2 linked regions of the Azospirillum brasilense genome follow. The protein of the gene in region 2 interacts with the protein of the main gene of each other region in a pairwise test. Links are inferred from orthologs where the notes say so. Each region holds a gene or a part of one and is shown on either strand. Other genes may lie near its edges.

Evidence for each region.
Region 1: the proteins of D3869_RS18020 (region 2) and purT interact in binary tests that used the Escherichia coli proteins (3 or more experiments, as listed by UniProt). The link is inferred for Azospirillum brasilense from one-to-one orthologs.

What each region holds. Positions count from the first base shown.
Region 1 is NZ_CP032348.1:609,744-625,081, reverse strand. The notes cover bases 12,091-15,049. They hold purT (formate-dependent phosphoribosylglycinamide formyltransferase), read right to left. Parts: upstream 14,176-15,049; coding sequence 13,006-14,175; downstream 12,091-13,005. Other genes in these bases: D3869_RS28755 (hypothetical protein), read right to left, coding at 14,273-14,770; D3869_RS28765 (cytochrome C oxidase subunit IV family protein), read left to right, coding at 12,669-12,944; D3869_RS28770 (cytochrome c oxidase subunit 3), read left to right, coding at 12,091-12,664. Outside these bases: D3869_RS28810 (TRAP transporter large permease), read right to left, coding at 1-1,540; D3869_RS28805 (TRAP transporter small permease subunit), read right to left, coding at 1,710-2,330; D3869_RS28800 (TRAP transporter substrate-binding protein), read right to left, coding at 2,461-3,546; D3869_RS28795 (2-oxoglutarate dehydrogenase E1 component), read left to right, coding at 3,936-6,617; D3869_RS28790 (acyl-CoA dehydrogenase family protein), read left to right, coding at 6,705-8,393; D3869_RS28785 (LysR family transcriptional regulator), read left to right, coding at 8,506-9,465; D3869_RS28780 (glucose 1-dehydrogenase), read left to right, coding at 9,588-10,340; D3869_RS28775 (CoA transferase), read left to right, coding at 10,483-11,688; D3869_RS33310 (hypothetical protein), read left to right, coding at 11,782-11,937; more of D3869_RS28770, read left to right, coding at 12,062-12,090; D3869_RS28750 (iron ABC transporter substrate-binding protein), read left to right, coding at 15,115-15,338. UniProt on the Escherichia coli protein: Involved in the de novo purine biosynthesis. Catalyzes the transfer of formate to 5-phospho-ribosyl-glycinamide (GAR), producing 5-phospho-ribosyl-N-formylglycinamide (FGAR). Formate is provided by PurU via hydrolysis of 10-formyl-tetrahydrofolate.
Region 2 is NZ_CP032346.1:865,079-880,423, forward strand. What follows is about bases 2,828-5,793. They hold D3869_RS18020 (polyprenyl synthetase family protein), read right to left. Parts: upstream 4,761-5,793; coding sequence 3,894-4,760; downstream 2,828-3,893. Other genes in these bases: dxs (1-deoxy-D-xylulose-5-phosphate synthase), read right to left, coding at 2,828-3,875; D3869_RS18025 (exodeoxyribonuclease VII small subunit), read right to left, coding at 4,786-5,040; D3869_RS18030 (histone deacetylase family protein), read right to left, coding at 5,198-5,793. Also shown: D3869_RS18005 (TlyA family RNA methyltransferase), read right to left, coding at 1-713; D3869_RS18010 (sensor histidine kinase), read right to left, coding at 803-1,681; more of dxs, read right to left, coding at 1,959-2,827; more of D3869_RS18030, read right to left, coding at 5,794-6,127; D3869_RS18035 (sulfurtransferase TusA family protein), read right to left, coding at 6,296-6,523; D3869_RS18045 (ArsR/SmtB family transcription factor), read left to right, coding at 6,799-7,158; D3869_RS18050 (DUF423 domain-containing protein), read right to left, coding at 7,176-7,580; D3869_RS18055 (response regulator), read left to right, coding at 7,857-8,333; D3869_RS18060 (DUF924 family protein), read right to left, coding at 8,308-8,859; D3869_RS18065 (cytochrome c1), read right to left, coding at 8,978-9,742; D3869_RS18070 (cytochrome b), read right to left, coding at 9,742-11,010; petA (ubiquinol-cytochrome c reductase iron-sulfur subunit), read right to left, coding at 11,040-11,609; D3869_RS18080 (tRNA (cytidine(34)-2'-O)-methyltransferase), read left to right, coding at 11,866-12,339; hemF (oxygen-dependent coproporphyrinogen oxidase), read left to right, coding at 12,360-13,247; D3869_RS18090 (CCA tRNA nucleotidyltransferase), read right to left, coding at 13,258-14,496; D3869_RS18095 (DUF6111 family protein), read right to left, coding at 14,539-14,829; D3869_RS18100 (CoA pyrophosphatase), read right to left, coding at 14,843-15,345.

The sequences.
Region 1 (15,338 bases), on a different replicon or contig from region 2:
GCGCCACCGAGCGCAGGAAGAACAGCGAGAAGCCGAAGGGCGGGTGCATGAAGCTGGTCTGCATGTTCACCGCCAGGATGACGCCGAACCACACCAGATCGATGCCCAGACGCTCCGCCGCCGGGGCCAGCAGCGGGATGACGATGAAGGCCAGCTCGAAGAAGTCGAGGAAGAAGGCCAGCAGGAAGACCATCACGCTGACCGCGATCAGGAAGCCCATCTGCCCGCCGGGCAGGGAGACCATCAGCTCCTCGACCCAGATGTGGCCGTTGACGCCGTAGAAGGTCAGCGAGAACACCCGCGCGCCGATCAGGATGAACAGCACGAAGGCCGCCAGCTTGGCCGTCGAATAGGTGGCCTGCCGCACCATGTCGAAGTTCAGGCGCTTCTTCATGGCCGCGAGCGCCAGCGCGCCGACCGCACCCATGGCGCCGCCCTCGGTCGGGGTGGCGAGGCCGATGAAGATGGTGCCCAGCACCAGGAAGATCAGCGCCAGCGGCGGCACCATGACGAAGGTCGCCTGCTCGGCCATGCGGGAGATCAGGCGCCGGCCGGTCGCCCGCTCCACCACCGCCACCGTTAGGGCGTAGAGCGCGCCCGCCGCGATGGAATCGCCGATCAGGGCCAGGGTGGTCCACTCGTTGACCGTCAGCCACGCCGCCGCCGCGGTAAGCGCCGCCGTGGCGACGGTCTGCAGGACGAGGCGCTGCGCGCCGAAGCCGCGGTTGAAGGCGGCTGCCAGGAAGGCGACCAGCACCGCCACCGAGAGCAGCAGCACGACGTAGTCGGCGCCCGACTTCACGTCGGTGCGGCCCATCACCCAGGTGGCGACCGTGCCCGAGAACAGGGCCAGCAGGCCGAGCTGCCAGACGCCGCGCGCGCCGTTCGGCTCGCGGTGGGCGATGGCCTCCGGCGGCAGGCCGGGGGCGGCCTTGGGCCAGATCATCGAGACGACGAAGACGTAGAGGGCGTAGAGGCCGGCGAGCAGCAGGCCGGGGACGAAGGCGGCCTCGTACATGTCGCCGACCGAGCGGCCGAGCTGGTCGGCCATGACGATCAGCACCAGCGACGGCGGGATGATCTGGGCCAGCGTGCCCGACGCCGCGATGACGCCCGACGCCAGACGGCGGTCGTAGCCGTAGCGCAGCATGATCGGCAACGAGATCAGGCCCATCGAGATCACCGAGGCGGCCACAACGCCGGTCGTCGCGGCGAGCAGCGCGCCGACGAAGATGACGGCGTAGGCCAGACCGCCGCGGATCGAGCCGAAGAGCTGCCCGATGGTGTCGAGCAGATCCTCGGCCATGCCGGACCGCTCCAGCACCAGACCCATGAAGGTGAAGAAGGGCACGGCCAGCAGCACGTCGTTGTTCATCGTGCCGTAGACGCGCTCGGGCAGCGCCTGGAACAGGTCGGGGCGGAACAGCCCGATCTCGATGCCGATCAGGCCGAACAGCAGCCCGTTGGCGGCCAGCGCGAAGGCCACCGGATAGCCGAGCAGCAGCATGCCGACCAGCGTGGCGAACATGATCGGCGCCATGTTGTGGCCGAACCAGCCGCGCCAGCCGTCCTGTTCGGCCAGCGCCGCGGCGCCGGGCACCGGCAGCACGTAGAGCGCCACGGCAACCACCGCCAGCAGCACCAGGGAGATGACGGACAGCCGGACGGCGCGCGGCGAAGGGGTGGGGGAGGTCGTGCTCATCGCGCGGTCACCGGCTGGGAAGGGTGTCGGGGTGGGTGGTGCGCTCGCGTTCGGCCGCCAGCAGCCGTTCCGCCTCGGCCTCGGCCGCCGCCTGATGGCCGCCGGCCCGCTGCTGGTCGTCCTCCAGATGGCCGGACATGATCGCGGCGCGCTTGGCCAGCTCGGACAGGCCCTGGATGAACAGCACGGTGAATCCCAGCGGAATCAGCATCTTCGCCGGCCATTGCGGCAGGCCGCCGGCGTTCATCGACTGCTCCTCGATCATGTAGGAGGCGATGGCGAAGGGCCAGGAGGTGACCAGCATCACGAAGCTGAAGGGCAGCAGGAAGGTCAGATGGCCGAACAGGTCGATGGTGTCGCGGGCGCGCTTGCCGAGCTGCGCGTTCACGATGTCGATGCGAATGTGCTCGTCCTCCTTCAGCGTCCAGGGGGAGCACAGCAGGAACACGGCGGCGAACAGCACCCATTGCAGTTCGAGCCAGGAATTCGAGCTGACGTCGAACATCTTGCGGACGACCGCGTTGACGGCCGACACCAGGATCGCCAGCACGATCAGCCAGGATATCGCCTTGCCCAGCCGCGCGGTGACCGCGTCGACCAGCCGGCAGGCCCCGACCAGGGCCGTCATGAAGGGGGAAGCGTTGGGGCTCGGCATGGTGGGCAGGCCCTCCCGAAAAAGCCGGTCGCGCGAAACGCGACGATGCCACGGCCGGAGAGCGGCGGCCCCGCTCCCCGGTCATGGTTGAGGACGTGCCGGATCAGCGCCGGGCGAGGCGGAGGACGGCGCTGTCGTAGGCGTATTCCGACGCCTGGTTCCACAGGTTCGAATCCGTCTGGAAGCGGCGGTAGCTCTCGTAGAACTTCTTGAAGGTCGGGTTCTTGTCCGACAGCTCGTCGTAAAGCTCCATGGCCGCCTTGTGGCTGGCCTGCAGCACGTCCTGCGGGAAGGCGCGCAGCTTGGCGCCCTTCTCCACCACGCGCTTCAGCGCCGCCGGGTTCAGCACGTCGTAGCGCGCCACGCTGTCGACGTTGGCCAGCGCCGCCGCCGAGGTCAGCGCCGCCTGGTAATGTTTGGGCAGGCTGTTCCAGCGGTTCGTGTTGATGAAGAAGTGCTGGAGCGAGGTGCCGTCCCACCAGCCCGGGTAATAATAGTTCGGCGCGATCTTGTAGAGGCCGAGCTTCTCGTCGTCGTAGGGGCCATTGAACTCGGCGGCGTCGATGGTGCCGCGCTCCAGCGCCGGGTAGATGTCGCCGCCGCTGACCTGCTGCGGCACGACGCCCAGCTTGGACAGGATCTGGCCGCCGAGGCCGGAGATGCGGAACTTCAGCCCCTTGAGGTCTTCCGCATTCTTGATCTCCTTGCGGAACCAGCCGCCCATCTGGGAGCCGGTGTTGCCGCCGGCGAGCGCCTTCAGGTTGTGGCCGGCGTAGAACTCCTCCAGCAGCTTGCCGCCCTCGCCGTGGTAGAACCAGGCGTTCTGCTGGCGGGTGTTCAGGCCGAAGGGCAGGCAGCAGCCGAACGCGAAGCTCGGGTCCTTGCCCACATAGTAGTAGGACGCGGTGTGGGCCATCTCCACCGTGTCGTTGCTGGCGGCGTCGAGCGCCTGCAGCGCCGGCACCAGTTCGCCGGCGGCGAAGACCTGGATCTGGAACTTGCCGTCCGTGGCCTCGGCGATGTTCTTCGCCATCACCTCGGCGCTGCCGTAGAGAACCTCGATGTTCTTCGGGAAGCTGGACACGCAGCGCCAGCGGATCGTCGGCTCCGACTGGGCGATGGCCGGGGCGGCGAGGGTGGAGGCGCCGGCAACGACGGCGGCACCCTTGAAGAATTGACGGCGCTTCATGTGGATATTCCTCCCGAGATTTTTGTGGCCGAGATTTTTGTTGCCCGGACGACGCGATGCTGGTCCGAGGACGCTTGGTCCCCGGTGGGTGGCCGGGGAGGGTGTGGTGACCCTGACAGTGGATCAGGCGGCCGGACAGCGGAATGCGTTTTGCCGGCATATCAGCCATAAGCGCGGCAAGCCATCAGCGGTACGAACGGTTTCACCCGAAACCCGCGGCGGCCCGCCCCAACCGGTGCGGGCGCGGACGGTTTGCTATGCCCGCAATGAATATCTGCTACAGGCACGCCATGCGCTCCGCACCGCGCGATGGGTCGATAAGCTGGGGGCAACTGGTCTCCGACCGCCATCAAACCGACGGATGTTCAATCGCATGAACGGTGTGCGCCATGTCTAGGCTGTCCTCTCCGCTCAACGCCGCCGGAGCCGCCTATCTCGAAGCGTTGCAGGAACGCTTCCGCGAGGACCCCGCGTCGGTGGACGTGAGCTGGCGCGCCGTCTTCCAGATCCTGGACGAGCTGGGCGCCGTTCCCGCCGGAGCACCGTCAGGTGGTCCGGCCGGCGATCCGACGGTTCCGCTGCGGCAGGAGGAGATCCGCCAGCGCGGCCACGCCGCCGCCGCGCTCGACCCGCTGGGCCGCTCTGCGCCCCTCGAATCTTCCGCGTCCGAGGACGCCCAGACCGCGCGCCTGCGCCGGCTCTACCAGGGCACGCTGACGCTGGAGACCGCGCACATCGACGATCCGGCTCTGCGCTCCTGGCTGCGCGACGCCTATGAGGGGGCGGAGACCGCTCCGCCCGCCGAGGCGCGCCGCCGCGCGCTGGCGCTGCTGACCGCGGCGGAGGAGTTCGAGCGGTTGCTTGGCGTCCGCTACCCGACCAAGAAGCGCTTCGGGGCGGAGGGCATGGAGACGCTGATCCCGCTGCTCGACCGCATCCTCGCGGCGGCGGCGGCGGCGGGCGTCACCGAGGTGCAGGTCGGGACCATGCACCGCGGCCGGCTCAGCCTGATGGCCAACGCGCTGGGCAAGCCGCTGGTCGAGCTGTTCGCCGGCATCAAGGGCATGCACCCCTTCCTGGCCGACCCGCCGGTTCCCGCCGACGTGCCCTATCACATGGGGGTGGAGAGCACCCTGTCCTTCGGCGAGCGGTCGCTGGCCCTGACCCTGTCGCCCAACCCGTCGCACCTGGAGGCGATCAACCCGGTCACGCTCGGCCGCGCGCGGGCGCGCCAGGACCTGGAACGGTCGCAGGGCGGCGACGCCAAGCGGGTGCTCTGCGTGCTGCTGCACACCGACGCCAGCGTGATCGGCCAGGGCAGCGTGACGGAGGCGCTGCAACTGTCCGGCGTTCCAGGCTTCACCGTGGCCGGCACCATCCACGTCATCGTCAACAACCAGATCGGCTTCACCACCGAGCGGGAGGAGGCGCGGACCTCGCTCCACTGCACCGGCCTGTGGAAGGCGGTGGACAGCCCCATCCTGCACGTCAACGCCGATGATCCCGACGCCGCGCTGCGCGCCGCCGACCTCGCCGTGGCCTTCCGGCAGGCGCACGGGCGCGACGCGGTGATCGACCTCGTCGGCTACCGCCGCAACGGCCACAACGAGATCGACGAGCCGCGCTTCACCCAACCGCTCGACTACAAGGCGATCGACGCCCACCCGCCGGCCCGCGCCCTCTACGCGCAGCGGCTGGCCGCCGACGGGCTGGTCGGCCCCGAGGAGGCGGAGGCGCTGGCCGCCGGGCACAAGACCCGCTTCCAGGAGGCGCTGGCCGCGGCCTCCGACCACCGGCCGAACCACGACGGCTTCCCCGGCGGGCGCTGGGCGCCCTTCGCCCCGGCCGGCACGCTTCCCGCCGAACCGGACACCGGCATCGCCGACGACCGGCTGCGCGGGCTGCTGGCGGCGCTGGCCGCCATTCCCGACGGGCTTGCCGTGGACCGCAAGGTGGAGCGCGTCATCCGCCGCCGCGCCGAGGAGCCGCTGGACTGGGCGACCGGCGAGGCGCTGGCCTTCGCCACGCTGCTGGCCGAGGGGACGCCGGTGCGGCTGACCGGCCAGGACGTGGTGCGAGGCGCCTTCTCGCACCGCCATTTCGCGCTGACCGACACCGTCACGGGGCGCCGCCATGTCAGCCTGAACCATCTGGGGATGGAGCAGGCGCGGTTCGACGTGGTCAACAGCCCGCTGTCGGAATACGCCGTTCTCGGCTTCGAGTACGGTTACAGCTTGGAGCGGCCCGACGCGCTGGTGATCTGGGAGGCGCAGTTCGGCGATTTCGCCAACGGCGCGCAGATCATGATCGACCAGTTCATCGTCAGCGCCGAGGACAAATGGCGCCAGCCCTCCGGCCTCGTCATCCTGCTGCCGCATGGGCTGGAAGGGCAGGGGCCGGAACACTCCTCCGCCCGGCCGGAGCGCTTCCTGCAGATGGCGGCGCGCGACAACATCCGCGTCGCCCATCCTTCCACCCCGGCCAACTACTTCCACCTGCTGCGCCGGCAGATGCTGCGCCGCGACCGCAAGCCGCTGGTGGTGCTGAGCCCGAAGACGCTGCTGCGCCTGCCCGCCGCCGTGTCGACGCTGGCCGAACTCGCGCCGGGCACCGCCTTCCAGCCGGTGATCGCCACCGCCGGGGCGCGGGTCGAGCGCATCCTGCTGTGCAGCGGCAAGCTGGCCTACGAGCTGGAGCGCGAGCGGGCCGAGCGCGGGCCGGAAACCGGTGCCGACGGTGTGGCGGTGGTCCGGCTGGAAATGCTGTATCCTCTGCCCGACGCCGCGCTGTCGGCGCTGTTCCGCCGCTGGCCGGGCGCGTCCTGCGTCTGGGTGCAGGAGGAGCCGTGCAATCTCGGCGCCTGGACCTATCTGGACCGCCGTCTGGAGGCGTTGCGCGCCGCCGCCGGCTGCGCCGAACCGCGCGTCGCCTGCGTGGCCCGCGACGAGGCGGCGTCCCCCGCCGGCAGCTTCCACGGCGACCACGAGGCCGACCAGCGCCGGCTCGTTGAGCAGGCCTTCGCCGGGATCGCCGCGTCCCTCCCGCCCCGCGAGACGATCGCGGCGGACTGACGCCCCGGCCCTGGAATCCCTCTCCTCGGAGGGGAGAGGGCCGGATGTATGGACTGAACCGAACAACAAGAACCGAGGAAACGCGCCATGTCGTCCACCCCAACCTCCAACGGCCCGGTTCCGCTGCCCGACCTGCTGTCCACCACGGCGGCGGCGCTCGACGCGGTGGCGCGGCTGGCCGAGGCCGCCGAGCGCGGCGTCGCCGCGCTGGTGGCGCCGGACGGGCGCGTCGATGCGGCGGCGCTCGACCGCCATCAGGTGGCGGCGCACGGCTTCGCCTGGGTGGCGACCTACGCCGAGGCGCTGCGCCAGATGCAGGGCTGGGCGGAGCGGCTGGACCGCGCCGGCCGGCTGGGCGAGCTGGAGGCCTGCATGCTCCAGGCTGCCTTCGGCGAGTATCTGGCCCAGCTTGACGGCGGTCTGGCGATGAGCCAGGGCGAGATCGTCCGCCCCGCCGATTTCGGGCTGGACGACGCGGAGCGGGCGGCCTTCCGCACCGGCGCGGTGCATCGGCTGATCGCCGCCGGCAACGCCTCCACCCTGCGGCTGCGCATCGCCGAGCTGCTGGCCGACGCGCTGCACGGCGGCGGCTTCGGCGAGGCGGCGCTGGAGGACGAGGCGCTCGACATGGTGCGTGAGCAGTTCCGCCGCTTCGTCGCCGACGTGGTGGAGCCGCACGCCCACGAGTGGCACCTGAAGGACGAGCTGATCCCGATGCCGGTCGTCGAACAGATGGCCGAGATGGGCGTCTTCGGCCTGACCGTGCCGGAGGAAGACGGCGGGCTCGGCATGGGCAAGCTCGCCATGTGCGTGGTGACGGAGGAGCTGTCGCGCGGCTACATCGGCGTCGGCTCGCTGGGCACCCGCGCGGAGATCGCCGCCGAGCTGATCCGCCTGGGCGGCACCGCCGAGCAGCGGGCGCGCTGGCTGCCGCGCCTCGCGTCCGGCGAGATCCTGCCGACCGCCGTCTTCACCGAGCCCAACACCGGCTCCGACCTGGGCAGTCTGCGCACCCGCGCCGTGCTGGACGGCGACACCTACCGCGTCACCGGGGCGAAGACCTGGATCACCCACGGCAGCCGCTCCGACCTGATGACCCTGCTGGTGCGCACCGATCCGGACGCCCCCGGCTACCGCGGCCTGTCGATGCTGCTGGCCGAGAAGCCGCGCGGCACCGAGGCCGACCCCTTCCCAGCCGAGGGCATGAGCGGCGGCGAGATCCCGGTTCTCGGCTATCGGGGCATGAAGGAGTACGAGATCGGCTTCGACGGCTTCGCGGTGCCGCGCGAAAACCTGCTGGGCGGCGTCGAGGGCCAGGGCTTCAAGCAGCTGATGGCGACCTTCGAATCCGCCCGCGTGCAGACCGCCGCCCGCGCCGTCGGCGTGGCGCAGAACGCGATGGAGCTTGGTCTGCGCTACGCCCAGGAGCGCCTCCAGTTCGGCCGCCCGCTCGCCGCCTTCCCGCGGGTGGCCGGCAAGATCGCCTGGATGGCCGTGGAGACGATGATTGCCCGCCAGCTCACCTATTTTGCCGCGCGGGAGAAGGACAGCGACCGCCGGTGCGACATCGAGGCCGGCATGGCCAAGCTGCTGGCGGCGCGCGTCGCCTGGTCGAACGCCGACAACGCGGTGCAGATCCACGGCGGCAACGGCTACGCGGTCGAGTATCCGATCAGCCGTGTGCTGTGCGACGCCCGTATTCTGAATATTTTCGAAGGGGCGGCGGAAATCCAGGCCCAGGTTGTGGCGCGTGGTCTGCTCACCCGGCGCAATTGATCGCGAGACACGGCGGAGGGCCGGGCAGGACTGACCTGTCAGGACTCCGCTTGTGTCATACCGGCGTATTCGCTATCCGACCCGGAGGCCGAACGACGAGACCTGTCCCGCGATGGAACTTCTGGAACTGCGCTACTTTGTTCAGGTGGCCGACCTTGGCAGCTTTTCCAAGGCGTCGGTCAAGCTTGGCATCACCCAGCCGGCGCTCAGCCGGCAGGTCCAGAAGCTGGAGCACGAGCTGCGCACCAGCCTGTTCTACCGCCATGGCCGCGGCGTCTCGCTGACCCAGCAGGGGCGCAAGCTCTACGACGTGGTGCGCCATCTGCTGGGCGCGCTGTCGGAGATCAAGGAGGAGATCCAGGACCAGTCGGAACGGCTGACCGGGTCGGTCACTCTGGGCCTCCCCCCGTCGATCTGCGCCACGCTGGGGGCGCCGCTGGCCCGCCGCTTCCACGAGAACTACCCCGACGCCACGCTGCGCATCCACGAGGTGTTCAGCGGCACGCTGCTGGAGTGGGTCGAGGGCGGGCGGCTCGACCTCGCCGTGCTCTACGACGCCCGGCGCGGGCGCAGCATGCTGTCCTCGCCGCTGCTCGTCGAGAATCTGCTGCTCGTCCAGCCCGCCAAGGACGCGGTGGCCGACGACGACGGGCCGGTCGAGGTGGAGACTCTGGGCGGCCTGCGCTTCGTCCTGCCGGGGCTGGAGAATGGCCTGCGCCGGGTGGTCGACGCGGCGGTGCGGCGGGCCGACATCGACCTCCAGGTCGACATGGAGATCGATTCCGTCACCGCCATCAAGCAGCTGGTGGAGGAGGGCATGGGCTCGACCATCCTGCCCTTCGGCGCCGTCCACCGCGAGGTGCGCCAGGGCCGGCTGATCGCCCGCGAAATCAGCTCGAAGGACATGCACGCCATGCTCGTCACCGCGACGCCGCTGCACCAGCCGGTGTCGAAGGCGACGCGCGCCCTGCTGCGGCTGATCCACGCCGAGGTGGCGAAATGCGTCGCCAACGGCGTGCTGAAGGGCAAGGTCGTCGCCCCCGGCAGCGCCGGAGAGAACAGCGCCCCCTGATGCGCTGTCGCGCAACACGGCTGTGCGGGCTGATAGCAGCTATGACGGATGGTCCATAGCACGGCCGGTGCGGCGCGGATAGCCTCCCCAACACCACATAATCCCTTGGGGAGGAAACAAGAATGACGAAGCGTCTGGACGGCAAGGTCGCCCTGATCACCGGTGCGGCGCAGGGGCTGGGCCTCGCGATGGCCGAGACCTTCGTGCGCGAGGGCGGCCGCGTGGCGGTCGTGGACATCAACGGCGATGCCGCCAAGGCGGTCGCGGAACGGCTGGGCGAGTCCGCCATCGGCATCGCCGCCAACGTGACCCGCATGGCCGATGTCGAGATGACCATCGCCGCCACCGTCGAGAAGTTCGGGCGGCTGGACATCCTGGTCAACAACGCCGGCTCCACCCACGCCAACGGCCCCTTCGAGAACGTGACGGAGGAGGAGTTCGACCGCGTCTTCGCGCTGAACGTCAAGTCGATCTACCTCTATTCCAAGGCGGTCGTCGCGACCATGCGGGCGCAGAAGTCCGGCGTGATCCTGAATCTCGGCTCCACCGCCGGCCTGCGGCCGCGTCCGGGCCTGGTCTGGTACAACGCGACCAAGGGTGCCGTGCACAACATCACCAAGTCGCTGGCGCTGGAGTTGGCGCCCGACAACATCCGCGTCTGCGCGCTCGCCCCGGTCGCCACCGAGACGCCGCTGCTTGCCACCTTTATGGGCGGCGACACGCCGGAGAAGCGGGCGCGCATGATGGGCATCGTGCCGCTGGGCCGCCTGGGCCAGCCGACCGACGTCGCCAACGCCGCCCTCTACCTCGCGTCGGACGAGGCGGCTTTCCTGACCGGCGTGGTGCTGGAGATCGACGGCGGGCGCTGCGTGTAAGGCGCGTCGTCCGTTAGCCCCCACCCCGACCCTCCCCCGCTCTCGCAGGGGAGGGAGAATGGTCCCCTCCCCTGCGAAGCGGGGGAGGGTCGGGGTGGGGGCACCCGTCCACCACGTTGTTTCCATCTGGATCGAGACTCCCATGTCCTCGCTTCTCTCCGATCTGCGCGTCGTCGAGGTGTCGGCCTTCATCGCCGCCCCGCTGGGCGGCATGACGCTGGCCCAGCTGGGCGCGGAGGTGATCCGCATCGACCCCATCGGCGGCAACATCGACTACCGGCGCTGGCCGGTGGCGCCGAACGGCACCAGCCTCTACTGGACCGCGCTGAACAAGGCGAAACGGTCGGTGACGCTGGCGCTCGACCGGCCAGAGGGGCGGGAGATCGCCCAGGCGATCATCACCGCCTCGGGCGAGAACGCGGGCTTCCTGCTGACCAACCTGCCGGCCAGCGGCTGGATGGGCTACGAGGCGCTGTCGGCCAAGCGCGACGACCTGATCATGCTGCGGCTGACCGGCAACCCGGACGGGTCGGCGGCGGTCGATTACACCGTCAACTGCGCCAGCGGCTTCCCGATGGCGACCGGCCGCGGCGGCGAGCCGGTGAACCATGTGCTGCCGGCCTGGGACGTCGCCGCCGGCCTCTATCTGGCCACCGGCCTGCTGGCGGCGGAGCGGCACCGCCGCCGCACCGGGCGCGGGCAGGAGGTGACGGTGGCGCTGGCCGATGTGATGCTGGCAACGGTCGGCAACCTTGGCTACCTCGCCGACGTCCGGGTGAACGGCGCCGTGCGGCCGCCGATGGGCAACGATCTCTACGGCGCCTATGGGCGCGACTTCGCCACCGCCGACGGCCGGCGGGCGATGGTCGTCGCCATCTCCAACCGTCAGTGGAAGGCGCTGGGCAAGGCGACCGGGCTGACCGAGCGGCTGGCGATGATCGGCCCGCTGATGGACGTGGACATGAACGACGAGGGCGGGCGCTTCGTGGCGCGCGACGCCATCTCCGCCGTGCTCGCCCCCTGGTTCGCCGCCCGCACCCTGTCCGAGGTCGAGAGCGCCTTTGCCGGGGCGGGGGTGCTGTGGGGGCCGTACCGGGATTTCGGCCAGCTGGTGGCGGAGGACGCGCGCTGCTCCACCGCCAACCCGCTGTTCCGCGAGGTCGAGCAGCCGGAGGTCGGGCCGCTGCTGGTCCCCGGCTCGCCCCTCGGCTTCCCCGGCCTGGGTGAGCGCACCGACCACCGGCCGGCGCCCGTGCTGGGGCAGGACACCGACGCGGTGCTGGCCGACCTGCTCGGCCTGCCGTCCGCCGAGATCGGCCGCCTGCACGACGCCGGCATCGTCGCCTGATCCCGTGAGCGGGGCGAGACGACCGGTGCCTGGGGGTGTTGGTGAGGCTTACGGCGGGCCGCAGCGGTCCGCCTCATGCCGGAGGATGACGCGATGGGCGACAACCGCAACACCGACTCCCAACCGCAAGCCGAGAACGACCGCGCGGCGGGCAAGCCCGAGGACCAGCCGGCGGCGACCAAGGACGAAATGACCAAAGCCCAGGAGGACGCCGCGCGGGAGCGCGCGGAAAAGGGCGGCTATCAGTGACCGGCGCCAAATGATCAGCGCCAGCTGATCGGCAACCCGCCGCGAGTTTGCCCCCGGGCAAAGACGGCGCCACTGGCCCGCGTCATGGTCCCTTCCGGTCATCACTTCCGGAAGGACAGCGGACATGACGGAAACGGCCGCGCCGACGACGGTGGTCGCTGCGGAGGAAGCTGCGGACGGGGAGGCCGCCGATTGGGGACCCCTCTCCAGCCTGCCCGGCAACCCCATGATGTGGATTCTCATCCTGGGGGAGCTGGCGGCCTTCGGGGCGATGTTCATCGGCTTCGCGGTGGCGCGCGCCCTCGACCCGGCGACCTTCGACGCGTCGCAGGGGCAGTTGGACCGTCTGCTCGGCGGCGTGAACACCATGGTCCTGGTGACAAGCGGCTGGCTGGTCGCCGTCGCCGTGCGGCGCCGGGGCTCGGGCCGCTCCCACAGGGTGGCGATGCTCGGCGCGATGGCCCTCGGCGGCCTGTTCCTCGCCATCAAGGCGGTCGAATACGGCGACAAGATCGGCCGGGGCCTCACGCTGGAGACCAACAGCTTCTTCCAGCTCTATTATCTGCTGACCGGCTTCCACGCGATGCACGTCGCCGCGGGGATCGTCATCCTGGGCATCGTCACGTGGTGGGACAGCCTGGAGAACCTGGAGACCGGGGCCGCCTTCTGGCACATGGTGGACCTGATCTGGGTGCTGCTCTACCCCATCGTCTATCTGCTGAGGTGAGGCGATGGCGATCCTGACACGCACCTGGATGGTGCTGATGCTGCTCACCGCCGTCTCGATGTGGGCCGGGCATGGAACCGGCGGTCTCGGCCCGCTCGGGGTCGGACTCGTCCTCGCCGCGGCCAACCTCAAGGCCGACCGGATTCTCACCCAGTATCTGGACCTTCGCCGTGCGGACGGCGGATGGCGGGCGGGATTCCGGGTTCTCCTCACCCTGCTGTGGGTGGCGCTCTTCGGGATCTACGTTCTCTATCCGATGATCGGCGCGGCTCTGCGCTGAGAGGCGGTTCGCAGCCGGGTCGCGCCGTCGGAGATCGACGGTCGCGCCCGGCTCCGCAACATCACTCGTAGCGGATGCTGACCGCCGAAGCGGCCTTCAGCGCGCGCTCGCGCGCGTCGTCGGTGTCGGTGCCGGCGGCGAGCGCCACGCCCATGCGGCGGTTCTTGCGGGTCGTCGGCTTGCCGAACAGGCGGACGTCCACGTCATGCTCCGGGCTGCCCACGCGCATGGCGTCGGCCAGACCCTCGATGGCGAAGCGCTCGGCCTCGCGGTCGGCCAGGATGACGGCGGAGGCGGCCGGGCCGCGGACATGGATCGCCGGGATCGGCAGGCCCAGGATGGCGCGCGCGTGCAGGTCGAACTCCGACAGGTTCTGCGACAGCAGGGTCACCATGCCGGTGTCGTGCGGGCGCGGCGATAGCTCGGAGAAGACGACCTCGTCCTTGGTGACGAAGAACTCGACGCCGAAGATGCCGTAGCCGCCGAGATTGTCCACGACCTTCGCCGCCATGTCCTTGGCGTCGTCCAGCAGCGCCGCGGGCATTGGCACCGGCTGCCAGGATTCCTGATAGTCGCCGCGCTCCTGCCGGTGGCCGATCGGCTCGCAGAACAGGATGCCCTCGCGGGTGCGGACGGTCAGCAGGGTGATCTCGTACTCGAAGGGCACGAACTCCTCGACGATGACCTTCCGGCGGTCGCCGCGCATGTTGGCGACGGCGTAGGTCCAGGCGGCCTCAAGCTCGTCGGCGGTCCGGACGGTGCTCTGCCCCTTTCCGGAGGAGGACATGACCGGCTTGATGACGCAGGGCAGGCCGGTGTGCTCCGCCCCGGCGATCACCTCCTCCAGGCTTTCGGCGTAGCGGTACTTTGAGGTGCGCAGGCCCAGCTCCACCGCGGCGACCTCGCGGATGCGGTCGCGGTTCATCGTCATGGTGGCGGCGCGGGCGGAGGGGACGACGGTCAGCCCGGCGTCCTCGAACTCGTGCAGCACCTCGGTGCGGATGGCCTCGACCTCCGGCACGATGAAGTCCGGCGTGTGCTTGGCGATGGCCGCGCGCAGGGCGTCCGCGTCGAGCATGGAGAAGACCTCCGCCGCGTCGGCGACCTGCATCGCTGGGGCGTTGGCGTAGCTGTCGCAGGCGATGACCTCGCAGTCGAGACGCTTGGCGGCGATGACGAACTCCTTCCCGAGTTCGCCCGAGCCGAGAAGAAGGATTTTGGCCGTGAACATGCGCGGACTCCCGTGACGCAGACGCCCGCGGAGCTTTACCCCAACGCGGGCCGTGCGTACATGGCCGAACGCATGCGTACGCCGCATGGACCGGGCGCTATTGCAGGCTGCCCCAGCGCCGGGTGGCGGGTTCGGCCAGCGCCCAGCGCCACTGGCCGTCCTTGGCCCGGCAGATGGTGGTGACGTTGAAGTCGGGCGCGTCGTCGAGCGTGAAGACCACGTCCTTGCAGGGGATCGCCTCGCCGAAGCCGCGGGCCACCTGCACCGTGCCGGTCTTGCCGCTCAGCGGCAGCTTCTCCTCCACCGTCCAGGTCGCCGCCTGCCCGACGGCGAGCGGACCGGCGGCGCGGGCGACGGCGTTGTGGACGTTGTCGGTGATCCGCCGCTCCGCGTATTTCACGCCCTGGTCGATGCCGTAGCTGGCCCCGGCGCCGGCGATGATGCCCAGCACCGGGTTGCCGGTGGCCGAACCGACCGTCGCCGCCACGCCCGCCGTGGTCACTCCCGTGACCGCCGAACCGAACCCGGCGCAGCCGGACAGCGCGAGCAGGGCGGCGGTGGCGAGGGCAACGCGGCGGAGCGGAGACGCGGTCATGGAGCGGCACGGGTTTTGTGGACGGACCGCGGCACCCTATCCGTTCGGATGGGGAAGCCGCCCGTGGCCAAAGCGTGACCTTCGCGGGCGGCTTGGCGCGCTTGTCCCTAGGCAATATCCCTCTCCCGCCTCGGGAGAGGGTGCCCGCGAAGCGGGCGGGTGAGGGTACAGCCGAGGATCAAGGCGCTTGCCGATTGCCGGGACCCTCACCCTTCCCGCGCTTTGCGCGGGCCCCTTCCCTCTCCCGGGACGGGAGAGGGGATTCAAAGGCGATTGTCGTATGGACGGTGGCGGGCTCAGACCCCATGCTTTGGAGGGGCGGCTACGGAAGAAGCAGGATCGGCATGGCGGGCAGACACGGATGGATGGCGGGCGCGGGGGCCGGGCTGCTGCTCGCCCTGCTGGCCGGGCCGGCGGCGGCGGAGCGGATGGTCACCGACTCCTCGGGGCGCCGCGTCACCGTGCCGGACCGGGTGGAGCGCGTGTTCCCCGCCGGGCCTCCGGCCTCCGTCGTCGTCTACATGCTGGCGCCCGAGAAACTGCTGGGCTGGACGCGGGCGATCAGCCC
Region 2 (15,345 bases):
AACTCCTTGTTCCCTTCGGGGCCGGTGATCGGGCTTTCGGTGATGTCCAGCACACGCCATCCCGGCAGGGCATCGAGCCACCCGCGGATGCGGTCGCAAACCTCTTGGTGCAGCTCCGGCTCACGCACCACCCCGCCCTTGCCGACGCGGCCCTTGCCAACCTCGAACTGCGGCTTGATGAGGGCGACGAGCCGCCCGCCCGGCACGGTCAGGGCGAGGGCGGCGGGAAGCACGACCTCCAGCCCGATGAAGCTGGCGTCGCACACCACGAGGTCCACGGGATCGGCAATCTCGGCGCTGGTCAGATGACGGGCGTTGGTTTTTTCCAGAACCACGACGCGCGGGTCGTTGCGCAGCTTCCAAGCCAGTTGGCCGTGTCCGACGTCCACCGCGTAGACCTTGGCGGCGCCGCGGGTCAGCAGCACGTCGGTGAATCCGCCGGTCGAAGCGCCGACATCGACGGCGGTCAGGCCGGTGGGATCGACGCCGAAGACGTCGAGCCCCTTCACCAGCTTCAGCCCGCCGCGCGACACCCAGGGATGGTCCTGCCCCTTCACCGACAAGGGAGCGTCCTCGGCGATCGCATCGCCGGCCTTGTCGATGCGCTTGGTGTCGGAATAGACCAGCCCGGCCAGGATCAGCGCCTGCGCCTTGGCCCGGCTTTCGGCCAGCCCGCGCTCCACCAGCGCCACATCCGCACGCACCCGCGCCATCTCAAACCTCCCCCATCGACGAGGGTGGATGCATGGCCCAGGACGCCGCGTTCGGCAAGGGGCGATGACGCGTCACCGGCGACGGAACATCAGAAAGGAAGGTCGAGAACGAAGCGCGTGCCGGGACTGTTCACCTCTGCGCGCAGCTTTCCCTTCAATTGACCGGCGAAGGCCCGCGCCACCTTCATGCCCAGCGAGTCGGCCCGAGCGACCTCGAACCCCGGCGGCAGGCCGCGCCCATGATCGGCGACGGTCAGGCGCCGCCCACCCTCCTCGCGCGGAAGGAGGCTGACCTCGATGTCCCCCGGGCTGCCCGCCACGTAGGCGTATCTGGTGGCGTTGCCGACCAGTTCGTTGACGATGAGGGCCAGAGGAATCACCGAATCCACCGGCAGCATCGCCTGTTCCACCGTCACGGCGATGCGCCGTTCCGGCCCGCCCACCGCGAAGTGGCTTTCCATCTCCCGGCAGGCGTCGCTCAGATAAGCCCCGAAATCGACAAGGCTGCCGCGGGTGGCGGCGTGGACGCGCTGGTGGGCCTGGGTCACCGTGCCGATGCGGCTGCACGCCTCCTGGAAGGCGCGGCGCATGTCCGGGTCCTTGGCCGACAGGGTCTGGAGCGTGAGCAGGCTGGAGACCAGCTGAAGGGTGTTCTTGACCCTGTGGCTGACCTCCCGCGCGTGGTGATGGGCGGTCTCGGTCGACTCGGATTCGGCGGGGCGCAGGGTGACCAGCAGCGACGGCCCGCCGTCCAGGGCGGACAGATCCAGGCTCCAGGACACCTCGTCCGGCCCGGTGATCCGCAGACGGACACCCTCGCCGCTGCCCAGCACCCCGGCGATGCGCTCGGCGGTGGCTTCCGGGAACCGGTCCGCCAGCAAATGCCCCGATTCCAGACCGAGGGCGCGCATGGTGGCGTTGGCGTAAAGACAACGAAAGGACGCACCGTCGATCACGGCGGTGGGCATCGATGACGACTCAACGATGGACCGGAACATCCCCGGACCGTCCTGAGCCGAAGCACCGTTTTCGTCGGATGCGCGCCCAGCATCCGCTGCAAACACCTGAGGCATGTTCGACAACACCCAGTCCCGCCGGATACGTTAATTATCTATTGTTTGCGAATTGTAAGACAGCAGTCCCAGCCGCACCAGCGAAAGCGCCCTGCCTGACCTTAGGCTAATGGCATTAGCTCCTTCGTCCAGGGCCGGAGACAACACCGGACGGCGACGCTTTCTTCCGCCGTCAGGCCCGCACCGCCGCCGCCTCGATCCCCAGCGCCTGCAAGGCGGTGGCGACGATGTGGCGGGCGGCGAGACCGGCCTCCTCATACTGCTTGGCCGGGCTGTCATGGTCGAGGAAGCGGTCGGGCAGGACCATCGGACGGATCTTCAACCCGCCGTCCAACAGCCCGGCCATCGCCAGATGCTGCAGCACGAAGCTGCCGAAGCCGCCGACCGAACCCTCCTCGATGGTGATCAGCACCTCATGCTCCAGCGCCAGACGGCGCACCAGCTCCTCGTCCAGAGGCTTGGCGAAGCGCGCGTCGGCCACCGTCGTCGACAGCCCGCGCGCGCCCAGCTCCGCCGCCGCCTTGCGCGCCTCGGCCAGACGCGTGCCGTAGCTGAGGATCGCCACCTTGGTGCCTTCCTGAAGGATGCGGCCCTTGCCGATGGGCAGCACCTCGCCGCGCTCCGGCAGCTCCAGCCCCACCCCCTCGCCGCGCGGGTAGCGCAGCGCCGAGGCGCGGTCGTCGATGGCAGCGCTGGTCGCCACCATGTGCATCAGCTCCAGCTCGTCCGCCGCCGCCATCAGCACGATGTCGGGCAGACAGCCGAGATAGGCGACGTCGAAGGCCCCGGCGTGGGTCGCCCCGTCCGCCCCGACCAGACCGGCGCGGTCGAGCGCGAAACGCACCGGCAGGCGCTGCAGCACCACGTCATGCACCACCTGGTCATAGGCGCGCTGCAGGAAGGTCGAATAGATCGCGCAGAAGGGCTTGAAGCCCTCCGTCGCCAACCCGGCGGCGAAGGTCACGGCGTGCTGCTCGGCGATGCCGACGTCGAAGCAGCGGTCGGGGAAGCGCTGGCCGAACAGGTCGAGCCCGGTGCCCGAGGGCATGGCCGCGGTGATGCCGAGAACGCGGGAGTCGCGCTCGGCCTCGGCGATCAGGGCGTTGGCGAAGACGCGGGTGTAGGTCGGGGCGTTGGACTTGGGCTTGGACTGGGCGCCGGTGACGACGTCGAACTTGGCGACCGCGTGCAGCTTGTCGGCCGACGCCTCGGCGGGGCCGTAGCCCTTGCCCTTCTTGGTGACGACGTGGATCAGGACGGGCTTGTCGTCCTCGGCGTCGCGGACGTTCTGCAGGACCGGCAGCAGGTGGTCCAGATTGTGCCCGTCGATCGGGCCGATGTAGTAGAAGCCCATCTCCTCGAACAGCGTGCCGCCGGTGACCATGCCGCGGGCGTACTCCTCCGCCCGCCGCGCCGCCGTGCGCAGCGGCCGCGGCAACTGCTCCGCGATGTCCTTGGCCAGATGGCGCAGGCTGAGGTAGGGCTTGGAGGAAATCAGCCGCGACAGGTACGCGCTCATCGCGCCGACCGGCGGGGCGATGGACATGTCGTTGTCGTTGAGGATGACGATCAGCTTGCTGTTCGCCGAGCCGGCGTTGTTCATCGCCTCATAGGCCATGCCGGCGCTCATCGCGCCGTCGCCGATCACGGCGACCACATGGTTGTCGCGGCCCAGCTGGTCACGCGCCACCGCCATGCCCAGCCCGGCGGAGATCGAGGTGGAGCTGTGACCGGCGCCGAACGGGTCGTATTCGCTCTCCGACCGGTTGGTGAAACCCGACAGGCCGCCGCCGGTGCGCAGCGTGCGGATGCGGTCGCGGCGCCCGGTCAGGATCTTGTGCGGGTAGCACTGGTGCCCGACGTCCCAGATCAGCCGGTCGGCCGGGGTCTGGAACACGTAATGCAGGGCGACGGTCAGTTCGACCACCCCCAGCCCGGCGCCCAGATGACCGCCGGTCACCGACACCGCGCTGATGGTCTCCGTCCGCAGCTCGTCGGCCACCTGCCTGAGCTGCTCGGGCTTGAGCGCGCGCAGGTCGGCGGGGGTGCGGACGAGGTCGAGAAGCGGCGTCTTGTCGTTGGGGGTCACGTTGGAAACGTCCTCCGTTCAGGTCCGCCGCGCGACGACGAAGTCGGCGACCGCTTTGAGGATATCGGCGCGCCCGTCGAAGATCTCCAGGTGCGCCTTGGCCTGGACGGCCAGCATGGCGGCCTGCGAGCGGGCGCGGTCCCGCCCGAGGATGGACACGAAGGTCGCCTTTCCGGCCTCGGCGTCGCGCCCGACCGACTTGCCGGTCTCCGCCTCCGTGCCCTCCACATCCAGCAGGTCGTCGACGATCTGGAAGGCCAGCCCGAGGTCGTGGGCGTAGGCGCGCAGCGCGAGGCGCTGCGGCGGCGGGGCCTTGCCCAGGATGCCGCCGGCCTCGCAGGAGAAGGCGATCATGTCGCCGGTCTTCATGCGCTGGAGCCGCGTCGTGGTGCCGAGGTCGAAGCTCTCATGCTCGGCGATCAGGTCGAGCATCTGGCCGCCGACCATGCCGTGCGGTCCGGCCGCCTTGGCGAGCGCCGCCACGAGCTGGCAGCGCACGTTGGGGTCCTCGTGGGTCGCCGGGTCGGCCAGCACCTCGAAGGCGTAGGTCAGCAGCCCGTCGCCGGCCAGGATCGCGGTCGCCTCGTCGAACTTGTGGTGCACGGTCGGCTTGCCGCGGCGCAGGTCGCTGTCGTCCATCGCCGGCAGGTCATCGTGGACCAGCGAGTAGCTGTGGACGAACTCCACCGCCACGGCCACCCGCAGCGCGCAGTCCGGATTGACGCCGAACAGCGCCGCCGACTGGCAAACCAGGAAGGGACGCAGCCGCTTACCGCCGTTCAGGCAGCCGTAGCGCATCGCCTCCAGCACACGCGATTCGGGGAGATCGGTGGTCGGCAGGAGGTGCAGGATCGCACGCTCCACATCGGCGGCCATGTCGGCCATGGCTGTCTTGAGGTCGGTCTGCACGTCAGTCGATCCGGGCGGGTTCGGTGCCGAGGGTGCCGTCGGCGGCAACGGTGATGCGGTCGATCTTGGCCTGGGCCTCGCGCAGCTTCGCCTCGCAATGCCGCTTCAGCGCGGTGCCGCGCTCGTAGGAGGAGATTGCGTCGTCGAGCTTGCCGCGCCCGTCCTCGAGCTGGCGCACGATGCGCTCAAGCTCGGCCAGCGCGTCCTCGAAGCTGAGGGCGGCGATGTCGGGGGGAATGTTAGCGAGGTCAGCCATGATCCATCCGGCCAATGATCCATACGATGGGGTGCCCGCGATGGGACCGAAAACCGAAATTATGGCTCAGCCCCCAAATGCGCAAGGCCCGCGGCGGGCGTATCACGCTCCCACCACGGGCCTAGCCGGAAGAATCGGCCGGAAGAATTCGGAAAGCTCAGCAGTACATCAATTCGCGCACATGCGCCGCGGTGGCGGAGGCGAGGGCGCGCAGATTGTATCCGCCTTCCAGCACCGACACGATGCGGGCGCCGCAATGGGTGCGGGCCAGATCGCCCAGCTTGCGGGTGGCCCAGGCGAAGTCGTCGTCGGTCAGGTGAAGCCCGGCCAGCGGGTCGCGCGAATGGGCGTCGAACCCGGCGGAGATGATCAGCAGGTCCGGTTTGAAATGGTCGATGGCCGGCAGGATGATGTGGGTCATCGCGTGGCGGAATTCCGGCGAGCCGGACATGGCGGCGAGCGGCGCGTTGACGCAGTTGCCGTACTCGCCCTTCTCACCCGCGTCGCCCGTGCCGGGATAGAGCGGCGACTGGTGGGTCGAGCAATAGAGCATGTCGGGGTCGCGCTGGAAGATGTCCTGCGTTCCGTTGCCGTGGTGCACGTCGAAATCCATCACGGCAACCCGCTGCAGCCCATGCGCCGCCCGCGCGTGGTAGGCGCCGACCGCGGCGTTGTTGAACAGGCAGAAGCCCATGGCCTTGTCATGCTCGGCATGGTGCCCCGGCGGGCGCACGGCGCAGAAGGCGTTGCGCGAATGGCCCGACGCCACCGCGTCCACCGCCGCGACCACCGCGCCGGCGGCGCGCAGCGCGGCCTCGCCTGAACCGGGGGACATCACCGTGTCGGCGTCGATGCCCGCGTGCTCCTGCTCCGGCACCAGGGCCAGGATGCGCTCGACATGCTCCCGCGGGTGCGCGCGGGAGAGCTGTTCGAGGGTGGCGAGCGGCGCCTCCTGCCGTTCGAGCATATAGAATTCTTCGGTCTCAAGCGACGCCAGCACCGCACGAAGCCGGTCGGCGCACTCCGGATGGCCCAGCCCTGTGTCGTGGTCCAGGCAGGCGGCGTGGGTGAACAGGGTGGTGAACATGCTTTTCTGTCTTTTTCGTTCGTGTTCGAGGCATTTCCCTGCGTCCATTCTTCCTGGATCGCTAATGAAAGTACAGGATGATTGCGGGGCTTATCGTCACATCCCCCAACCGCCGCCGGCACCCCTTTTGCGCGGAGGACGTGCAAGCCATCCCGCCCTTCGGCGCGGTCAGGCGCAACGCTCGATCACGAAGCGGTAGACGCCGCCCTCCTCGACGCTGGAGGCCAGCCGGTTGCCGGTGGCCTCGCAGAAGGCGGCGAAATCCTTGGGCGCGCCGGGGTCGGTCGCCTCGACGGTCAGCGTCGATCCGGGCGGCACCGTCTTCAGCACCTTGCGCGCGCGCAGCACCGGCAGCGGGCATTGCAGCCCCTTGGCGTCGAGCGTCTGGTCGGCCATCGTTCCTTGAACTCCTTCGGTCACCGCCGCAACGATTCGAGGCGGCGAGTCTAGAACGGCGGCCCGCGCGCCATCAACCCGTTGAACGGTGCTGCCCCATTGAACGGTGCTTTCGCGAAACGGGGAACATTCTTTCGACTACGGGACATCCACGGGTAGACAGCGCAGTACACTCTTCCATATGATTGAACACGAACGATAAACGGCGGTGCTGCGGCGCAGGGATTGGGCGCAACGGTTCGCTGTTGCTTGGCGCCGACAGAAACGGTCGTTTCATGAACATTGCCGATTTGCAGAGCAACGCACGGCGGGCCAGCACGCTGCTCAAGGCCATGAGCAACGAGCGCCGCCTGCTCATCCTGTGCTACCTGACCGAGGGCGAGAAATCGGTCGGCGAACTGGAGGAGTTGGTCGACCTCAGCCAGTCGGCGCTGTCCCAGCATCTGGCCCGCCTGCGCCGCGACAAGCTGGTGCGGACGCGGCGCGCCGCCCAGAACATTTATTACTCGCTGAACGGGCACGAGGCGCAAACCATCATGGCGACTCTCCATGAGCTGTTCTGCGCGCCCGTCGCCCGCAAGAAGGACGAGGGGTCCCCCACCTCCGCCGAGGAAACCAGCAGCGCCCCGGCCTGACGCGGTCCTGTCCGGTTTCAGGCCCGTCCGAAGAAGCGCCGCCCGAACAGAAGAACCGCCAGGGCCAGGACCAGCCAGCCCAGGATGAAGGCGCTGCCGCCCGTGGGGGCCGTCATGGCGAAGGGCAGCGGGCCGCTGGTCGCGGTCGCGTAGAGCGTGCCGCTGAAAAGCAGGATTCCCGCCACGAACAGCCACCCTGACAGGCGCAGCGCCAGACGCGCAGGGCCGTCGGCGGTGCGCAGCAGCGCGACCAGGGCGACCAGGGCCAGCGCGTGCCACATCTGGTATTGCCCGGCCAGCCGGAACAGCTCCTGCCCGCGCGGATCGCCGGCCAACCCGTGGCTGGCATAGGCCCCGGCTCCCACCGCGACGGCGCCGTTCAGGGCCGCGAAGGCGACCCACAGCCGATCAACCAGTCCCATCGTTCCCCTCCACGCTGGCCTTTCCACGCTGGCATTCCCGCCGCACTCCCATTGTGGGGGACGGGAAAAGTTCGATCTCGAAACCAACTGGCCCATCCTTTGCTTAGCACGGGCAGGCCAGCCATCCTACCCCCTCGGGAAACCGGGAGTCTGCGGCGGTTCGGCGCAAATTGATTTGCAAAATGCCAAAGGCTCGTCGTGAACCACATCATTCTGCACCGACAGCCGCAAGACACGTCCCAGGCCGAGCCCGTGCCACGCGCCGGGCCGGAGGGCGTGAGCACACCGCTGTCGCGCGAGGAGGACCGGCTGATCGCCTGGGCGATGGCCCGCGGCGGGCGTCTGCTGGTGGTGGACGACAGCCCGACCAACCGTCTGCTGACCGCGGCGCTGATGCGCAAGGTCGGCTTCACGGTCGACACCGCGGACGGCGGAGCGGAGGCCGTCGCCTCCGTCGCCACGGCGGAGGCTCCCTACGACGCCGTGCTGATGGACGTCGCCATGCCCGAGGTGGACGGGATCGCCGCGACCCTGGCGATCCGGGCGATGACCGGCCCGCGCGCCGCGGTTCCGATCATCGCGGTCACCGCCCACGGCTTCGCCGAGGACCGCGACCGCTGCGTGTTCGCCGGGATGAACGATTACGTGCCCAAGCCGGTCCGCCGCCCCGAGCTTCTGGCGGCCCTGAGGCGCTGGCTGGAACCCGGGTCTTCGGAGGGTGAGACCGTCAGAAGGACGAGCCCGGCTCCTTGAGGAACTCCGCCTCCTCCGGCGTCGTCTCGCGGCCGAGGACGGCGTTGCGGTGGGGGAAGCGGCCGAAGCGCGCGATGACCGCGCGGTGGCGCTCCGCGTAATCCACGACTTCCGGATCGCTGACCCGTTCCCGGAACAGGGTGCAGGACAGCTCCTGGCAGTCCATGTCCTCCTGATGCTCGAACGGCAGATAGAGGAAGATCCGCTCATCCTCGGTGCATTCCAGGTCGTAGCCCTGCTCCACCACATGGCGGGCCACCGCCAGCGCCTTGCCGTCGGTCGCGAAGGCCCGCGGCGAACCGCGGAAGACGTTGCGCGGCACCTGGTCCAGCAGGACGCAGAGCGCCAGGCAGCCGTCCACATCCTCCAGCCAGTGATCGTAGAGGCCCGCCGCCGCCGCTTCGTGATGGGGAAGCAGCGTGTCGCGCACCGTCCGGTCGAAACTGTCGGACTGGCGGAACCAGTAGGGCTTCATCGCCTCGTCGAACCAGAAATCCACGATCTCGTCGATCAGCCTGTCGGTCATCTGCACCACCTTCGCCTGGACATGGGTCGTCGTTAAAAGAACCTCGGCCAAAAAAAGAACAGGGCGCCCGAAGGCGCCCTGTCCAGTCTTAATCATCCACACCGGGCCGGGACGCGGCTCAGTGCAGGGTGCTCCACAGCTTGCGCTTGGTGGCGTACATCAGGCCGGCCAGCACGATCAGGAACAGGATCACCTTCACGCCCATCTGCTTGCGCGCGTCCATGTGCGGCTCGGCGATGAAGGTCAGGAAGGTGCTGATGTCGTGGGCCTGCTGCTGCACCGTCGCCGGGGTGCCGTCGGCGTAGGTCACCCCGTCCGGCATCAGGATGTTGGGCATGCCCACCTGATGGCCCGGGAAGTACTTGTTGTAGTTCATGCCCGGCATCAGGGTCACGCCTTCCGGCGGGTTCTCCTCGAAGCCGGTCAGGAAGGCGTAGAGATAGTCCTCGCCGCCGACGCGGGCCTTCGCCATCAGCGACAGGTCCGGCGGCAGGGCGCCGTTGTTGGCGGCGCGGGCGGCGTTGTCGTTGGGGAACGGCGACGGGAAGCGGTCGGCCGGGATGCCCGGACGCATGAACATCTCGCCCGCGTCGTTCGGACCGGCCTGGACCTCATAGCCGGCGGCGATCGCCTTCAGCTCGTCCTCGCTGAAGCCGATGCCGGCGAGGGTGCGGATCGGGACCAGCTTGGCCGAGTGGCAGGTCGAGCAGACTTCCTTGTAGATCTGGAAGCCGCGCTGCGCCGAGGCCTTGTCGATGGTGCCGAACACGCCGCTGTGCGACCACTCCTGCTTGGGAATGTGCACCGCTTCCGACGCCTGCGCGGCGCCGGCCAGACCCAGGGCGACGGCCGCGGAGAGGATGGCAGACTTCAGAGAGCGCATTATGCCTTCTCCATGGGCTTGGCGTGGGCGCCGGCGGCAACACGGCCACCGCCCTTCAGAACCGGTTCGCAGATGCTGGCGGGAAGCGGCAGCGGACGCTCCAGCTTGCCCAGCAGCGGCAGCAGGATCAGGAAGTGGAAGAAGTAGTAGGCCGTGCCGATGCGGGCGACCAGCAGCCACACGCCTTCCGCGGGCATCGCGCCGGCGTAGCCCAGGACCAGGGCGTCGATGGCCAGGATCCAGAAGAACTGGCGGTAGATCGGACGGAACTTGCAGCTGCGCACCTTGGAGGTGTCGAGCCACGGCAGGGCCGCCAGCACCGCGATGGCGCCGAACATGGCGAGCACGCCGCCCAGCTTGTCCGGGATCGCGCGCAGGATCGCGTAGAACGGCAGGAAGTACCATTCCGGAACGATGTGCGCCGGGGTGACCAGCGGGTTGGCCGGGATGTAGTTGTCCGGGTGGCCGAGGTAGTTCGGGGCGAAGAAGACGAAGGCCGCGTAGAAGATCAGGAACACGACGACCGCGAAGCCGTCCTTGATCGTGACGTACGGGTTGAACGGCACGGTGTCCTGCGGGCCCTTGGCGTCGATGCCCAGCGGGTTGTTGGAGCCGGAGACGTGCAGGGCGGCGGTGTGGAGGATCACCAGGCCCAGCAGCACGAACGGCAGCAGGAAGTGCAGCGCGAAGAAGCGGTTCAGCGTCGGGTTGTCGACCGAGAAGCCGCCCCACAGCCAGGTCACGATCGGGTCGCCGACCAGCGGGAAGGCCGAGAACAGGTTCGTGATGACGGTGGCGCCCCAGAAGCTCATCTGGCCCCACGGCAGCACGTAGCCCATGAAGGCGGTCGCCATCATGGCCAGCAGGATCAGCACGCCGAGGATCCACAGGATCTCGCGCGGCGCCTTGTAGGAGCCGTAGTAGAGACCGCGGAACATGTGGATGTAGACGGCGATGAAGAACATCGACGCGCCGTTGGCGTGGACGTAGCGCAGCAGCCAGCCGTAGTTGACGTCGCGCATGATGCGCTCCACCGACTCGAAGGCGATGTGCGTGTTGGCCGCATACTGCATCGCCAGCACGAGGCCGGTGGCGATCATGATGACCAGCATGATGCCGGCGATGGCACCGAACGCCCACAGATAGTTGACGTTCCGGGGCATCGGATACTGGTTGTACTCATGGTCCAGCATCGTGAAGATCGGCAGGCGGCTGTCGATCCACTTCACGACGGGATTCTTGAACTGGGGGGCGTGAGCCTGAGCCATCTTGGGGTCTCCAGAACCTTAAGGGCCGCTTAGCCGAGCCGGACCGCGGTGTCGCTCGTGAAAGCGTACTGCGGAACGACGAGGTTGGCCGGGGCGGGACCCTTGCGGATGCGCCCTGCGGTGTCGTAGTGCGAGCCGTGGCACGGGCAGAACCAGCCGTCATAGTCGCCGCGCGGATCGGTCGGCTTCTGGCCCAGCGGCACGCAGCCCAAGTGCGTACAGATGCCGACGACGATCAGCCATTCCGGCTTCTTGACGCGGGCGTCGTCGGCGGCCGGGTCGCGCAACTCGCCGAGGTTGACGGTGCGGGCTTCCTCGATCTCCTTCGCCGTGCGGTGGCGGACGAAGACCGGCTTGCCGCGCCAGGTGACGGTGATCGCCTGGCCTTCCTGGACCGGGGCCAGATCCACGTCGATCGAAGCCAGCGCGAGGGTGTCGGCGGCCGGGTTCATGCTGTCGATGAACGGCCAGACGGCCGACGCGACACCAATGGCACCCACGGCACCGGTGGCGAGGTAGAGAAAATCACGGCGGGAAGCCCCCTCGCCGCCGGAGGCCGCGTGGCCACCCGTCCCGGGCGGATGCGTGGTCTGAGCCATAAGCGTTAATCTCCTCAAGGCATACGCGGCGCGCCGAAGCGCCCTATGACACGTGGACCAGTGTTTATCACGACTTGACGGGCATGTCCGCTCACTGGGTGGGTGGGTGCGCGCCGCGTCGACCGGGGTTGTATGTCCCGGGTATCCGGGGTGCGGTATACAGTCGCGGCAACGCCTTGAAAAGGTTTTGTCATCGGGACAACTTGTCGCGCTTTGCGGTGCACCATTAGACTTCGCTGAACCAAAAGGGAATTTCATGCGCCTCGTTCTCTTCGAACCGGACATTCCCCAGAACGCCGGGACTCTGATGCGTCTGGCGGCGGGACTCGGGGTAGCGCTGGACCTGATCGAGCCCTGCGGCTTCGTTCTGGACGACCGCAAGCTGCGGCGGGCCGGCATGGACTACATCGACCAGCTTGCCCTGGTCCGGCACAGCTCCTGGGGCGCCTACCGGGCGTTGCCGCAGGCCGGGCGGCTGGTCCTGCTGACCACCCGCGGCGCCGTTCCCTACACCGATTTCGCTTTCGCGCCCGACGACCGGATCATGGTCGGGCGCGAGAGCGCCGGGGTGCCCGACGAGGTGCACGAGGCCGCCGACGCCCGTCTGGTCATTCCGTTGAAGCCGCCCGCCCGGTCGCTGAATGTTGCGCTGAGTGCCGCGATGGTGTTGGGTGAGGCGCTGCGGCAGACGGCCGCATTGCCGAGCCCCCCGCCCCTCCCCTCGCCCTGACCGATGCCGGACGCCCGCCCATGACCACCTCCCCCGCCGACGCCATGGACATCAGAGCCGCCCGTCAGGCCCAGGCCAGCGCCTGGTTCGCCGAGCTGCGCGACCGCATCTGCGCCGAGTTCGAACGGATCGAGGACGAGCTGACCGGCACCCATTCCGACCTGCCGCCGGGCCGCTTCGAGCGCAAGGGCTGGCAGCGCCCCGACCATGGCGGCGGCGAGGGCGGCGGCGGCGTGATGTCGGTGATGCGCGGCCGCGTGTTCGAGAAGGTGGGGGTCAACGTCTCCACGGTGCACGGCACCTTCAGCCCGGAGTTCCGCGCCAACATCCCCGGCGCCGCGGAGGACGGGCGGTTCTGGGCATCGGGGATCAGCCTCGTCGCGCACATGCGCTCGCCCCTGGTGCCGGCCACCCACATGAACACGCGCCACATCGTGACCAGCCTCGGCTGGTTCGGCGGCGGCGCCGACCTGACCCCGATGGTGCCCGACGAGCAGGACACCGCCGACTTCCACGCCGCCTTCCGCGGCGCCTGCGACCGCCACGACCCGACCTGCTACGCGCGTTACAAGGAGTGGTGCGACCGCTACTTCTTCCTGCCGCACCGGGGCGAGGCGCGCGGCGTCGGCGGCATCTTCTACGACAACCTGGATTCCGGGAACTGGGAGGCCGACTTCGCTTTCACCCGCGACGTGGGCTTGGCCTTCCTGGAGGTCTTCCCCGCCCTGGTCCGCCGCCACATGAACCGCCCTTGGACCCCCGAGCAGCGCGAGCACCAGCTGATCCGCCGCGGCCGCTACGTCGAGTTCAACCTGCTCTACGACCGCGGGACGACCTTCGGCCTGAAGACCGGCGGCAACACCGAGGCCATATTGATGAGCATGCCGCCCGAGGTGAAGTGGCCGTAACGACGGCGCTTCACCCGAGACGCCGCCTCGCCTCCGCCAGACACGCCTCTCGTCCCGGACGGAAGTCCTCGGCGATCCACCACGCCTCGACCTGCTTCAGCAGCGCGCCCACCGCCGGGCCGCGCGGCATCCCCATGGCCAGCAGGTCGCGCCCGGCAATGGGAAGGACCAGGGCCGGCAGATCCTCGGCGGTCGCCAGCGCCGCCTTCACCGCGTCGAGCGCCACCGGTCCGGGGGCGTCCAGCGCCGCCACCAGCACGAGGTCGCGGTACAGTTCGGCGTCGCCCAGCCGGTAGAGCGCCTGCCGCCGCTTCACACAACCGTCGGAGGGCGCCACGGCCATCGGCGGCTCGGTCAGGGCGGCGAGGCGGTCGCGGTCGGCGTTGGACAGGCGCAGAGTCTGGGCCACGGCCAGCGCCCCCGCCCGGTCGGTGTCCAGCACGGCGGCGAAGCGGCGCACCGCGTCGGGCGGCTCGTCCAGATCGTGCTCCAACCGGACCAGCCCGTCCAACCGTGCGGTGCGCACCGCCTCCGGCAACAGATGGGCCATCACGCCGAGCCGGATCATCAACTCCCAGGCCGACGCCGGATCGGGCGCCGCCAACAGGCGGGACAGCTCGCCCCGAACCCGCTCGCCGGACAGGGTGGGCAGGCGGGGGGCCATCTCCGCGCAGGCGGCCAGCGCCGCCGCGTCCGGGGCGCCGCGCCCGTAATGGGCGTGGAAGCGGAAGAAGCGCAGCAGGCGCAGCACGTCCTCCTCGATGCGCTGGCGCGGGTCGCCGACGAAACGCACCCGCCCGGCGGCCATGTCCGCCAATCCCCCGAAGGGGTCATAGACGCAGCCGTCCAGCGTGCAGCTCAGCGCGTTCATGGTCAGGTCGCGCCGGGCCGCGTCCTCCCGCCAGTCGTCGGTGAACTCGACGCGGGCGTGGCGCCCGAAGGTCTCGACGTCGCGGCGCAGCGTGGTGATCTCGTAATGGGCCTTCCCGACCACGGCGGTGATGGTGCCGTGCTCGATCCCGGTGGGGATGGCGCCGATGCCCGCGGCCTTCAGCAAGTCCATCACCCGCTCCGGCGGGGCGTGGGTGGCGATGTCGATGTCCTTGACCTTGCGGCCCAGCCACGCGTCGCGCACGCAGCCGCCGACGAAGCGGGCGTCCGCCCCTCCGGCGGCCAGGGCGTCGAACACGGCGCGCGTCTCGGGCGCGGTCATCCAGGGCTGGGGAGCGATGCGGGCGTTGACGGTCATGGCGGCAGGCTAGCCCGCAAGGCATTCAATTGCCAGAGACGCTCAATTGCCGGAAGGCCCGCCGCCGACCACCCGCCCGTCTTCGACATGGGCCGGGGTGTAGGGCGTGTGCGGCGCCACCCCGCTGGTCAGGGCGACGGAGCCCAAGGTCACCGCCATCGCCGCCACCCCGGCGAAGACCAGCCAAGGCCAGGGCGCCGTCGCCCACCAGGGGGCCGGGGTGTGCGCCTCCTCCGCCTCGCGGCGGCGGCGCTCGACGACCAGCACATAGAGGGCATAGCCGACCGTGGGCAGGAACAGCGGCAGGATGACCGTCAGGAAGATCCGCAGCACCGCGCCGCCCGCCTTACGATGGACCGCCGGCGGGCTGGTCGCCCAGGCGATCGGTTCCCAGGCCGTCGCAGCCCAGCCCTTCAGCGCGCAGGACGTCGCAGAGGTTGACCAGCATCCCCGCCGTCGCTCCCCAGATGAAGCGCTGCTGGTACGGGAAGGCGTAGAAAAAACGCTGGGCGCCCTGGAACTCGCGGCTGTGGCGCTGCGGGTTGGTCGGGTCGAGGATGGCGGCCAGCGGCACCTCGAACACTTCCGCCACCTCGGTCGGGTCGGGAGTCACCTGGAAGGGCGGGCGCACCAGCCCGACCACCGGAGTCACCCGGAAGCCGGTGCGCGTCACATAGGTGTCGAGCCGCCCCAGCACCTCGATATGGTCACGCGCCAGCCCGATCTCCTCCTCGGTCTCGCGCAGGGCGGTGTCCTCCGGGTCGCGGTCGTCGCTCTCCATCCGCCCGCCGGGGAAGCTGATCTGCCCGGCGTGGGCGGTCAGGTTGGCGGTGCGCTGGGTGAAAATGA